2 regions of the Achromobacter sp. 1012554356 genome follow, and region 2 is predicted to be linked to the other one. Evidence: predicted binding sites of a transcription regulator. Region 2 holds the regulator's gene; the other holds the start of a gene.
The links. The regulator HrcA, encoded in region 2, represses chaperone genes, less so after heat shock. The targets are predictions, from matches to a motif close to TTAGCACTCNNNNNNNNNGAGTGCTAA.

Region 1 (6,271 bases), on a different contig from region 2:
GCCTTGTTCCAGGTCGATCAGGAACATCTTGCCCGGCTGCAGGCGCCACTTCTTGACGATGCGGTTTTCGGGAATCGACAGCGTGCCGGCTTCCGAGGCCAGGATGACCATGTCGTCATCGGTGACCAGATAGCGGGCGGGACGCAGGCCGTTGCGGTCCAGCGTGGCGCCGATCTGGCGGCCATCGGTGAACGCGACCGCTGCCGGGCCGTCCCACGGCTCCATCATGGCGGCGTGGTACTCGTAGAAAGCGCGGCGGCTTTCGTCCATCTGCGTGTGCTGTTCCCAGGCTTCCGGGATCATCATCATCATGGCGTGGGCCAGCGAGTAGCCCGAATTCACAAGCAGTTCCAGGCAGTTGTCGAACGTCGCGGTGTCCGACTGGCCTTCATAGACGATCGGGTACAGCTTCTTCAGGTCGTCGCCCAGCACGGCCGACTGCATCATGCCTTCGCGGGCGCGCAGCCAGTTGAAGTTGCCCTTGACCGTGTTGATTTCGCCGTTGTGGGCGATCATTCGGTACGGGTGAGCCAGCGGCCAGGCGGGGAACGTGTTGGTCGAGAAACGCTGGTGAACCAGCGCAAGCGCGGACACCGTGCGGGTGTCGGCCAGGTCGCGGTAGTAGCGGCCAACCTGATCGGCCAGCAGCAGGCCCTTGTAGACCACGGTGCGCACCGAGGCCGAGGGCACGAAGTATTCCTTGCCGTGCGCCAGGTGCATGTTCTGGATGGCGTGGCTGGCGGTCTTGCGAATGACGTACAGCTTGCGTTCCAGCGCGTCCGGCACCATCACGTCGGCGCCGCGGCCGATGAACAGCTGGCGGATCACGGGTTCGCAGTCGCGCACGGTGGGCGACATGGGCATGTCGACATCCACCGGCACGTCGCGCCAGCCCAGCACGACCTGACCCTCGGCGCGCACCGAGCGCTCGAGTTCCTGTTCGCAGGCCAGGCGCGAGGCCGTTTCCTTGGGCAGGAACACCATGGCCACGCCGTACTCGCCGGGCGGGGGCAGGATGATGCCTTGCTGGCTGAGTTCGTCGCGGTACAGCGTGTCGGGGATCTGGATCAGGATGCCCGCGCCGTCGCCCATGAGCTTGTCAGCGCCGACCGCGCCGCGGTGGTCCAGGTTTTCCAGAATCTTCAGACCCTGCTGGATGATCGCGTGGCTTTTCTTGCCCTTGATGTGGGCAACGAAGCCGACGCCGCAGGCATCATGTTCGTTCTTGGGGTTGTACAGGCCCTGGGCCGAAGGCAGGCCGATGCGGCTGGCATCGACGGGTACTGCCTTGGAGGTGGGACAGGATTCGGTCTTGGTAATTTGGGGCATGGCGCGCTCCGCAGTGGGCCTGCGTCTAATGTTGCAGTGCAGGAGTCGGACAATACCCCCGACGGCAGTAGGGCGCAACAGAAACAAAGAGGGTGCGACCCCAATTAAATCAGTGCTCCGTCATAGTGCATGAATATGGGGACGCAGCAACAACCGCGCCGATATTGGCTGTCTTTGGGGCAGGTGGTTTGCCACACTGATCCAAGGGCCTGAAACGGTGCAAACTGATGTTATACGTCCCCATTTAAAAGGGGGTTTTTTCTGTCTGGGATCAACGTCGAGTGTGGCGAAATCGCACGGTATCGGGACGAGGGTTCCGCGACGACACAAGTCAGGGCTCGCGCGTGGGCGCGCAGGTCTCTCGGGTCGACCGAAGTCCTTCTGCTGCAAAGCGGCACAGTGACGCCGGAGGCAGGCAAACAAAACCCGCCGAGATGGCGGGTCGGGGATTAGGAATTGTTGACCGGCGGCGTGGAGGGCGTTGGCGCCGGCGGACTGGACTCGGTGTCTGCGGGCGCCGCGGCGGGCTTCTTGCGCGGGCGTCCACGCTGGCCGGGCGCCACGCGCCGGCTGGCGGTGTGCGCCAGGCTGGCAATGAAGCTGGGGCCGCCCAGCGCCCACTGGCCAGAGACCGCCTGGTCGATGCGCTGGGTTTCCTCGCGCGACAGCCCATCTTGCAGCCGCTTGCGGTAATTGGCCTGCCGGTCGAAAGGCGTGTTGCCGCAAGCCCAGTAATCGGCGTGATCGGATTGCCATTGCGCGGGGGCGGCGCTGGTGTTGCCGGTATGGCTGGACGCGGACGACCACGGCCACGAATCGGGATCCTGCGAGGCGCCGCTGCGAACCGGATACGTCTCCAGCCAGACCAGCGAAGGCAGCACCCACGCGCCGGGTTCCAGCAAGGCGGACCGGTATCGACCCGCGAACACCCGGCCGCCGCGCAGCCGTGCCGCGAGATTGCGGCCCAGCGTCTGCATCAACCGGGGCAGGCCTTCTTCGTCGGCCGGCGTGGCAAGAAGCAGGATGCGGTCGTTGGCGAGGAGCCAGCCGTGCACCGATACCCGGTGCCGCTGGGCCGATTCGCCCAGCCACGTGGCGAGCTGATTCAGGATGTCGGCGGGCGCAGGTTGCGATGGCGCCGCCAATGGCTGAATAAAGTTGGCCTGCACCAGTTGGGGCAGCCCAGGGGCATACAGACGGGGCAGACGGGCCATAGTGTCAGGGCTTGCGTATCAGGAAGAACGGGTTGTCTTCACTCACGGTATATAAATAGTGCCACGATGGGCGCTGGTCAAGTCCCGTGACCACAATCTGAGCGCGGAATCGTATTTTTTTGTGGCGGGCGGTCATTGAGGGGCAGGTTAACATTCGGCGACGGAACGTCGCACCGTGGATTCCCCTAATCCACCGACGTTTTACCCCCCGCTTTCCCCCTCTTTCTACCGGAGCAAGTCAATGGCCGCGTCCCTCGAACTCATCTCGCAGCATCGGTGCTTCGGCGGCACGCAGCGCTTTTACCGTTACGACTCCACCGAGATCGGCCTGCCCATGCGTTTTTCGGTCTATGTGCCGCCGCAGGCCGAGCACGGTCCGGTGCCGGTGCTGTTCTACCTGGCGGGCCTGACCTGCACCGAAGAAACCTTCATGATCAAGGCCGGGGCGCAGCGGCTGGCAGCGGAATTGGGCGTCATGCTGGTGGCGCCCGACACCAGCCCGCGCGGTGCCGGCGTGCCCGGCGAGGAAGAAAGTTGGGACCTGGGCACCGGTGCCGGCTTTTATGTCGACGCCACCACGCCCGCATGGCGCGACCACTACCGCATGTACAGCTACGTCACCCAGGAGCTACACGCCATCGTCACCGGCGGCGCGCTGCCGGGCGACGCCTCGCGGACCGGCATCTTTGGTCACTCCATGGGCGGCCATGGCGCGCTGGTGCTGGCGCTGCGCAACCCCGGCAAATTCCGTTCGGTCTCGGCATTTGCGCCGATCGCGGCGCCCAGCCAATGCCCGTGGGGCAAGAAGGCTTTCGGCGCCTACCTGGGTGCGCAAGCCGAGGATTGGGCGGCCTACGATGCGTCCGCCCTGATGCGCGGATTGCAGCAGCCCTTCCCTGGCGGCATCCTCATTGACCAGGGCGACGCCGACCAATTCCTGGCCGAGCAGTTGTATCCCGAGGTATTTGAGGCCGCCTGCGCCGCCGCCGGACAGCCGCTCACCCTGCGCCGCCAGGCCGGCTACGACCATGGCTATTACTTCATCTCGACGTTCATCGAAGATCACATCCGGTTTCACGTCGAGCGGCTTGGAAAACCGGGCGCCTGAAGACGCGCTTCTATACTGGGAAGCCTGCCGCGGCGGGTGGCGGCTTCCTGCGCCCGCCGCGCTGCACACCGCGGCGGCTTGAATAGGAACGCCTGATTTGATCAACGGAATCGCTCCCTTCGCCTGGATCCTGCTGGGCGCCGTCATCGTTCTCTTGCCCGGCATCGTCATGCTGCTGGGCCGGGGCGGCCCTCGCGACGAGCGCGGTCGCCGCATGTTCCAGTTCCGGCCGATCCGCCGCGCGTGTGGCTTGCTGCTGGTGTGCCTGGGGTGCGTATCGGGCCTGCTCGCGCTGTCGCTGGTGCAGTTCGTTCGCCTGACCACCGACCAGCCGGTCGCCCGCATCGACATCCGCCAACAGGCCGAGGGCCAGTTTCAGGTCAACGCCAACGCCCCGGGCATCGGCGACAAGCAATATGTGCTGTACGGCGACCAATGGCAGATCGACGCCCGTGTCGTGCGCTGGAAACTGCCGGCGCTGATGGCGGGCGTGCCGCCGCTGTACCGGTTGGAGCGCCTGTCGGGCCGCTACAGCGACGCCGCCCGCGAAGCCACGGCCACGCGTTCGGTGCATCCCCTCGATGACTGGCCCGCGCCGGACCTCGGATCCCTGAAGAAAAGTTTTCCGAACTGGTTCCCCTTTGTCGATGTCCAATTTGGCAGCGGCGCCTACATGCCCCTGTTCGACGGGGCCCGCTACCAGGTCTTCATGGACCCGCGCGGCGCGCTTTTCATCCGTCCGGACGGCGAAGCCACCGCCGAAGGGCTGAAGCGCCTGGGATGGTGAAGGGCTCCCGGCGCACCGAATAAATGGGGACGCGCTACAGGAATGAAACTTTGACGCGTCGCAACAGTCGAATTAGCACTCCTATTACTTGAGTGCTAACATCGAATTCATGTCGTTATCTCGCCATCCGGAGACCCCCGCTATGAAGCAACCCAGTACCTCGTTGACCGCCTCCGGCAACGCTCTGGCGTTGGCCATCGCCAATCCGGGCGCTCTCGGTACGATCGACGCTTATATTTCCGCGGTCAACCGCCTGCCGGTGTTGTCCGCGGATCGCGAAACAGAACTCGGCCGCCGCCTGCGCGACCAGGAAGACCTGGGCGCCGCCCGCGAGCTGATTCTTTCGCATCTGCGTCTTGTGGTGTCCGTGGCCCGTCAGTATCTGGGTTACGGCCTGCCCCACGCCGACCTCATCCAGGAAGGCAACGTCGGCCTGATGAAGGCCGTCAAACGTTTCGACCCCGAGCGCGGCGTGCGCCTGGTGTCGTTCGCCGTGCACTGGATCAAGGCCGAAATCCACGAATACATCATCCGCAACTGGCGGCTGGTCAAGGTGGCCACGACCAAGGCGCAGCGCAAGCTGTTCTTCAACCTGCGCAGCATGCGTCCCGACGGCCAGACCCTGGACCCGGATCAGGTCGACCACATCGCTCGCGAGCTGAACGTGCGCCACGAAGACGTGAGCGAAATGGAAGTCCGCATGTCCGGCCGCGACATGTCGCTGGAAAACCAGGACGATGACGACGACAGCTACGCGCCGATCGCCTACCTGTCCGACGAGGGCCGCCAGGAACCCACGCGCGTGCTGGAGCGCGCCGCGCGCGATCATCTGCAAAGCGCCGGCCTGACCACTGCGCTCGAAGCGCTGGATCCGCGCTCGCGCCGCATCGTCGAAGCCCGCTGGCTGCAGGACGACGGCGGCGCCACGCTGCACGAGCTTGCGCAAGAGTTCGGCGTGTCGGCCGAACGCATCCGCCAGATCGAAGCGGCGGCGCTCAAGAAGATGCGCGGCAACCTCGCTTCGTGATTTCTGCTCCGCGCACGAAAAAGGCCGCATATTGCGGCCTTTTTCTTTGGCGCATGACATCCGCGCTTCTTGCAGCGGGTATCCCTGGCGGCAGGTGGCCAATAAATTGATACAAATTCGGGGCAAATTTTCTGCGTTCGCAGAAACTTAATGAGGAAGGCGCCGCCTAACTTCATGTAGACCGCGAACTTCGGTTAGCAGTCTTGTCATCCGTCTCGGCTTCTCCTCTTTCCCCTCCCCTATGAGACGGATGCTTGCGGGGCACCTAGCATATCGGTGCCCCGTTTTTTATGCGCGCTCGGAACGCAGCGCCCATCTAAAACGCAGCCTCCATATATAAAACGCAGCCCCATTTGGAACGCAGCGCGCATATCGCACGCAGCCCCCAAACAGATCAAGCTGCGCGCGCGCTGTCTGGCGCTTGCAGCGCGGTGTGCCACAGCGCGTCCTGCACGCGGCGCACGCCGGTTGCCATCGACCCATCCTGATACAGCTTGATCCACCGGTAGCCCGGCGCCATGTTGTCGACGATGTGCTTGCCGTCGCGGATGCTGAACTGAAAGCACGTTGACGGCGTGGCCAGCATGCGCAGATTGTGGCGGCGGCGGTCGAACTCGTGGTGCACATGGCCCCACAGCAGCACGCGCACCTGCGGAAACCGCGCCAGCAGCTTGAAGAGCGCCTGCGGGTTGTCGATCATCATCGAGTCATGCCAGTGGCTGTCGATCTGCATCGGGTTGTGATGCATCGCCACCAGCGTGTGGCGGTTGGGCGCCTGGGCCAGCGCCGCTTCCAGCATGTCGAGT
Region 2 (6,271 bases):
GGTCGACAGCACTTCGAATTGCTTTTCGCCGTCCACATCAGCGATTTCGATGATGGACACGTCGAACGTGCCGCCGCCCAGGTCATAGACGGCGATCTTGCGGTCGCCCTTTTCGGTCTTGTCCAGGCCGAACGCCAGCGCCGCGGCGGTGGGTTCGTTGATGATGCGCTTGACTTCCAGGCCCGCGATGCGGCCGGCGTCCTTGGTGGCTTGGCGCTGGCTGTCGTTGAAGTAGGCGGGCACGGTGATGACGGCCTCGGTCACTTCTTCGCCCAGGTAGTCCTCGGCGGTCTTCTTCATCTTGCGCAGCACGTCGGCCGACACTTGGGGAGGCGCCATCTTCTTGCCGCGCACTTCAACCCAGGCGTCGCCGTTGTCAGCCTTGACGATGGCGTAGGGCATCAGGTTGATGTCCTTCTGCACTGCCTTTTCTTCGAACTTGCGGCCAATCAGGCGCTTCACGGCGTACAGCGTGTTGCGCGGGTTGGTCACGGCCTGGCGCTTGGCAGGCGCGCCGACCAGGGTCTCGCCGTCATCCATGTACGCAACGATGGAGGGGGTGGTGCGAGCACCTTCCGCGTTTTCGATGATCTTGACCTGCCCGCCGTCCATGACAGCCACGCAGCTGTTGGTCGTTCCCAGGTCAATGCCAATAATCTTGCTCATGGTGGGTTACCTTGATTATTAAATCTATGAAAATTTGGGGAAAACTGCTTGTCCCCCCATAACTGGGGCTGCCCGTGGGGTTTTTCAAGACGCCGGGCTGGAAATTTCCGGGCCCGGGTCCTGCAGGCGGTGGATTGCCGCCGTGAACTGGGGCAATCCGGGCCAGCCCGTGATGCGCCCAAGGCGCTTGCCGGACCGGTACAGCACAAAAGTGGGGACGCCATGCAACGAGAACCGGCGGCCCAGCGGTTCGTCCGCGTAGACATCGGCCTCGAACCACGTAAGGCCTAGCCCCACCAGCGTTTCCTGGTGCAGCAACGCCGCCTGCTTGAACAGGTTGCAGTTGTAGCAATCCTGGCCCCACAAGAAGACGCAGCGCAGGTCCGCCCCGGGCGCCTGCACCACGGCCGCGTCGAATCCCGCGGTGTCGACATGGCGCATGCCGAACACCTGGAATACCTGGGCCGGGTCGAAGCGCGGGTCGGTCATGGCGGGAAGGCGGTTCAGCCCTGGCCGGCCGAAACGATCACCAGCGCGGGGCGCAGGGTGCGGTCGGCGATCACATAGCCCTTCTGCAGCAGTTGCACCACCGTGTTGGCGGGCTGCTCGTGGGGAATGGATGAAATGGCCTGGTGCTGGTGCGGATCGAACTTGTCGCCCTGCGCCGGCGCGATTTCCTTGAGCAGGTTGCGCTCGAAGGCGGCGGCCAACTGCTTGAGGGTGACTTCGACGCCTTCGCGCAGGGTTTCGACCGTCTGATCGGGCTGGGCCAGGGCAGCTTCCAGGCTGTCCTTGACCGGAACCAGGCTTTCGGCGAACGATTCGATGCCGAACTTGCGCGCCTTGGATACTTCTTCCTGGGCGCGGCGGCGCACGTTTTCGGCTTCGGCTTGCACACGCAGAAGCTGGTCGTGCTGCTCGTTGACGGTAGCCTGGGCGGCGTCCAATTGGGCGCGCAACTCGTTCAGCTCGGCCTGCGCGGCGTCCTGGGCGGCGGGTGCCGCATCGGCGTTCTGGCCGACTTCGGGCGCCTGGTCAGCAGGCTCGTGGGGTGCCGTCATGGGGAATCCTCCAAAAAGAATGGCTTTCGCAGACATGAATGGGGGCCAATACCCCTAATTCAAGCCCGGTTAAGCGAAATATTCCCCAAGGCCCGGCGCCACGGCCGGGCACCGGGCGGCGGATTGCCTACTTTTTGCTCGGCTGCGCGGGAGCCACGGGGTCGCTGGCGGGGAAACTTTCCTTCAGGGCGCGGTCCACGCGCCTGTCGTCGGCATCCGGATCGGAGGGAATCGCGACCGGATCGCTCGCCGGAAACGTGTCGGCCAGGGCCTCATCCAGGTCATGTTCGACGCGATCCTCGTCGACGGGAGTGCTGACTTTGCCCTTCTTGACCGGCTCGCCAGTCTTGGGATCATGGTGCATGCGCCTTCTCCTTCAAGTCCGTGGTGTCTGGAACCCACCCCTGCAAGTATCGTTCCACCAGCCCCGACAATCCTGCGATCCAGGCCGGATCGTCGTTGATGGCAGGAATGTAACGGAACTGCTTGCCACCGGCCTCCAGGAAGGCGTCGCGGCATTCCAGGCTGATTTCTTCCAGGGTTTCGAGACAGTCTGCCACAAATCCCGGGCACACCACATCGACCTCGGTGACACCCGAGGCGGCTAATGCCTTCAGCGTCGGCTCGGTGTATGGCTCGAGCCAGCGGGCGGTGCCAAACCGGCTTTGGAAGGTAACTTCGATCTGGTCGCGGGGCAGCGAAAGCCGCTGCGCCAGAAGCCGGGCCGTTTCCATGCAGTCGCGGTAGTAGGGGTCGCCCAGCTCGATGGAGTAACGCGGCAGGCCATGAAAGCTCATGACGAGCTTCTGGGGCTTGCCGTGTTCGGTCCAGTACCGCTCGATGCGCGCGGCAAGCGGGTCCAGGTAGGCGGGATCGTCGTGGAAGCGCTTGATGAAGCGCATTTCCGGCTGATCACGCAGCTTGCCCATGTAGCGGGTGACCGCGTCCACGACCGTGGCGGTGGTGCTGGCGGCGTACTGCGGATACAGGGGCACCGTCAGAATGCGCTCGCAGCCTTGCTTGCGAAGGTTCGAGATGGCGAGCGGGATCGAGGGATTGCCGTAGCGCATCCCCAGTTCGACCGCGGCATCCACCCCGGCCGCCTGCAGGGCGGCGCGCACGCCGTCGGTCTGCCGCTGGCTGTAGACCATCAGGGGCGAGCCTTCCTTCATCCAGATGCCGGCATAGCGCGGTTCGAGCCGCTTGGGGCGGCGCGTGAGCACCATGCCGTGCAGGATGGGCTTCCAGAGGTAGCGCGGGATCTCGATGACGCGCGGGTCGGACAGGAATTCGCCCAGATACTTGCGGATGTCCTTGGCCGTCGGCGTGTCGGGCGTGCCCAGGTTCACCAGCAGCACGCCGACCTTGCCGGGCACCCGCGGCGGCGGATCTTCATTGAAGGGGTCTTCTTGCTCGGGTTCAGGAAGGTAGCGCTCAGGCCAGAGATACTTGAACAGGCGAAGAAACACAAAAACTCCCCTTCCTCCGCAAGGAGGATGTAGCTTTGAATGGGACTACTGGTTGTGGCTGAGGGCGTTGGACAACAGGCGCGCCGTGATGTCCACGATGGGTATGACGCGCTCATAGGCCATGCGGGTCGGACCGATGACGCCCAGGGTGCCCACCACCTTGCCGTCCACGCCGTACGGCGCGGTGATGACGGAAACGTCTTCCAGGGGCACCAGTTGCGAATCGCCACCGATGTAGATCTGCACGCCCTGCGCCCGGCTGGAGACATCCAGCAACTGGAGCAGGTCGGTCTTTTTCTCGAACAGCGAAAACATCTTGCGCAGCCGGTCCATGTCGGACGCGATGTCGGTCACGTCCAGCAGCTTGCGCTCGCCGGAAATGACCACGGCATCACCGTCTTCGGCGGCCTCGGCGCTGGCCTCGACGGCGGCCTGCATGAGGCGCGAGATGTCTTCGCGCAACTGCGCCAGCTCGGTCGACAGCGTCTGCCGCACGGCATTGAAGGACTTGCCGGCGAAGTGCATGTTGAAGAAGTTGCCGGCTTCCAGCAGCTCGGATTCGGCGTAATCCCGCTGGACGAAAAGAATGCGGTTCTGGACGTCGCCATCGGGCGTCACGATGATCAGCAGGACGCGCTTGTCGGACAGGCGGATGAATTCGATCTGGCGGAACACCTGGGCCCGCTTGGGCGTGAGCACCACGCCCGCGAACTGCGTCAGGTTCGACAGCAACGCCGCAGCCGCGTTGACGGCGCGAGTGGGTTCGGCGGCGGACAGCATTTCGCCCATGTTGTGCGGCTGAAGCTGGTACGACTGCACCGCCAGCAGCGAATCGACGAACATGCGGTAACCGCGCGGCGTGGGTACACGGCCGGCGGAAGTATGCGGACTATGGATCAGCCCCAGCTCTTCCAGGTCCGCCATGACGTTGCGGATGGTGGCCGGGGACAAGTCAAAGACTTTAGATAGCGTCCGCGAGCCGACTGGCTGCCCATCGGCGATGTAGCGTTCTATCAACGCTTTCAGTAATGCGCGTGCGCGGTCATCCATAGCGGCTATTTTAGGGAATCTTTTTCGGTTGGGGCGATTTTTGTCCCGCAACCCGATATACGGCCCCATATAATCGGCTAATTAGCCCATCCTGGGCGCATTCAGCTTTGCGGTTTTGCCCCTTTTCATTTGTACGCAGCCATGCACTTTCCCACCGTCGCCCTGATCGGCAGATACCAGGACACCGGCCTGGACACACCGCTGAGAGCACTTGCGCACGCGCTGACGCAAGCGGGCCGGCATGTGCTGATCGATTCGGACACGGCGCGCAATACCGGGCTGACCGAATACCCCATCGCCACGCTCGAGGAAATCGGCAAGACCGCCTCGCTGGCCGTGGTCATGGGCGGCGACGGCACCGTGCTGGGCGCCAGCCGTCATCTCGCGCCGTACGGCATGCCGCTGGTCGGCATCAACCACGGACGCCTGGGTTTCATCACCGACATCGCACTGCAGGACGCGCACGCCGCGCTTGCGCGGGTGCTCGAGGGCAGCTTCCAGATCGAAGACCGCATGCTGCTCGAAGGCAGCGTGTGGCGCGGCGACCAAAAGATGTACTCCGCTTCGGCGCTGAACGACGTGGTCCTGAACCGCGCAGGCCGCGGCGGCATGATCGAGGTCCGGGTCGAACTGGACGGCGCGTTCATGTACACCCAGCGCGCCGACGGCCTGATCATCGCCACGCCCACCGGGTCCACCGCCTACGCGCTGTCGGCCAACGGCCCCATCCTGCATCCGGGCATGAACGCCATGGTGCTGGTGCCGGTGGCGCCGCAAACGCTCTCAAACCGGCCCATCGTCATCCCGGACACGGGCGTGCTCAACATGACGCTCACGGCCATGGGCCGCGTCGAAGTCGGCGCCAGCGTGCACTTCGACATGCAGACTTGGTCCGACCTGCAACCGGGCGACCGCATCGTCGTGCAGCGCGCGCCCTATACCATCCGATTCGTGCATCCCGAAGGCTACAGTTTCTTCTCCACCCTGCGCCGCAAGCTGCACTGGAACCTGATGCCCGAAGCCTCCGACAACGTAGAGTAATTAGCGCCCCGACATGCTGCGCACCCTGCACATCCGCGACTTCGTCATCGTCGAACAGACCGAAATCCATTTCGGTCCCGGCTTCACCGTCTTTTCGGGCGAAACCGGCGCCGGCAAATCCATCCTGGTCGATGCGCTGGCGCTCACCCTTGGCGAGCGCGGCGACGCCAGCATGTTGCGCGAAGGCGCGGCCCGCGCCGACATCACCGCCGTATTCGACACCCCGAAGGCCCTGCATGCGTGGCTGGCCGAACGCGAGATCGACGCCGACGACGAACTCTCATTGCGGCGTGTCATCGACGCGCAAGGGCGCAGCCGCGCCTACATCAACGGCACGCCGGCCACCGTGGCGCAACTGCGCGAACTTGGCGACAGCCTTGTCGACATCCACGGCCAACACGCGCACCAGAGCCTGATGCGTCCCGACGCCCAGCGCGACCTGCTCGACGCGCACGGCGGCCATGGCGACCTGCGTCACGCCGTCGGCCAGGCGTGGAAGCAATGGCGCGCCCTGGCGCGCCAATTGGAATCCGCCGAAAAAGACGCCGAAAGCCTGGCGTCGGAACGCGAAAGCCTGCAATGGCGGGTCAATGAGCTCGACCAGCTCAACCTCGGACCGGACGAATGGGAAGCCCTGCAATCCGAGCACACGCGCCTGTCGCATTCGCAGTCGCTGCTGGACGGGGCCTCGCAAATTCTTGAAACGCTGGACGGCGAAGGCGACTCGGCGCATCACCGGTTGACCGCCGCGAACCAGCGCCTGCAGCAGATGCTGCGGCACGATCCGGGCTTGAAGGGCGTCCATGACGAACTGGAATCGGCCCGCATCGCCATCAGCGAGGCTGTGTCCGACCTGAACAACTACGTCAGCCGGGTCGAACTCGACCCGAAGCGGCTTGCGGACGTGGAAGCACGTCTTGGGCTGGTGTTTGAGACCGCCCGCAAGTTCCGCACCGAACCCGATGCGTTGTGCGAATTGCGGGA

Region 1: rpoH (RNA polymerase sigma factor RpoH) is a predicted target of HrcA. The motif match lies at 4,511-4,537, and genes of this name have one in related genera.

What each region holds. Positions count from the first base shown of each region.
Region 1 is NZ_JCBANC010000001.1:107,686-113,956, forward strand. It holds gene AC6LJW_RS00515 (glutamate synthase-related protein) at 1-1,329, opposite strand, end outside; gene AC6LJW_RS00520 (hypothetical protein) at 1,779-2,543, opposite strand; gene fghA (S-formylglutathione hydrolase) at 2,785-3,651, shown strand; gene AC6LJW_RS00530 (hypothetical protein) at 3,749-4,438, shown strand; gene rpoH (RNA polymerase sigma factor RpoH) at 4,581-5,465, shown strand; gene cpdA (3',5'-cyclic-AMP phosphodiesterase) at 5,860-6,271, opposite strand, start outside.
Region 2 is NZ_JCBANC010000008.1:130,468-136,738, reverse strand. It holds gene dnaK (molecular chaperone DnaK) at 1-666, opposite strand, end outside; gene AC6LJW_RS06075 (thioredoxin family protein) at 751-1,155, opposite strand; gene grpE (nucleotide exchange factor GrpE) at 1,170-1,727, opposite strand; gene AC6LJW_RS06065 (hypothetical protein) at 1,855-2,091, opposite strand; gene hemH (ferrochelatase) at 2,081-3,196, opposite strand; gene hrcA (heat-inducible transcriptional repressor HrcA) at 3,242-4,246, opposite strand; gene AC6LJW_RS06050 (NAD kinase) at 4,388-5,287, shown strand; gene recN (DNA repair protein RecN) at 5,301-6,271, shown strand, end outside.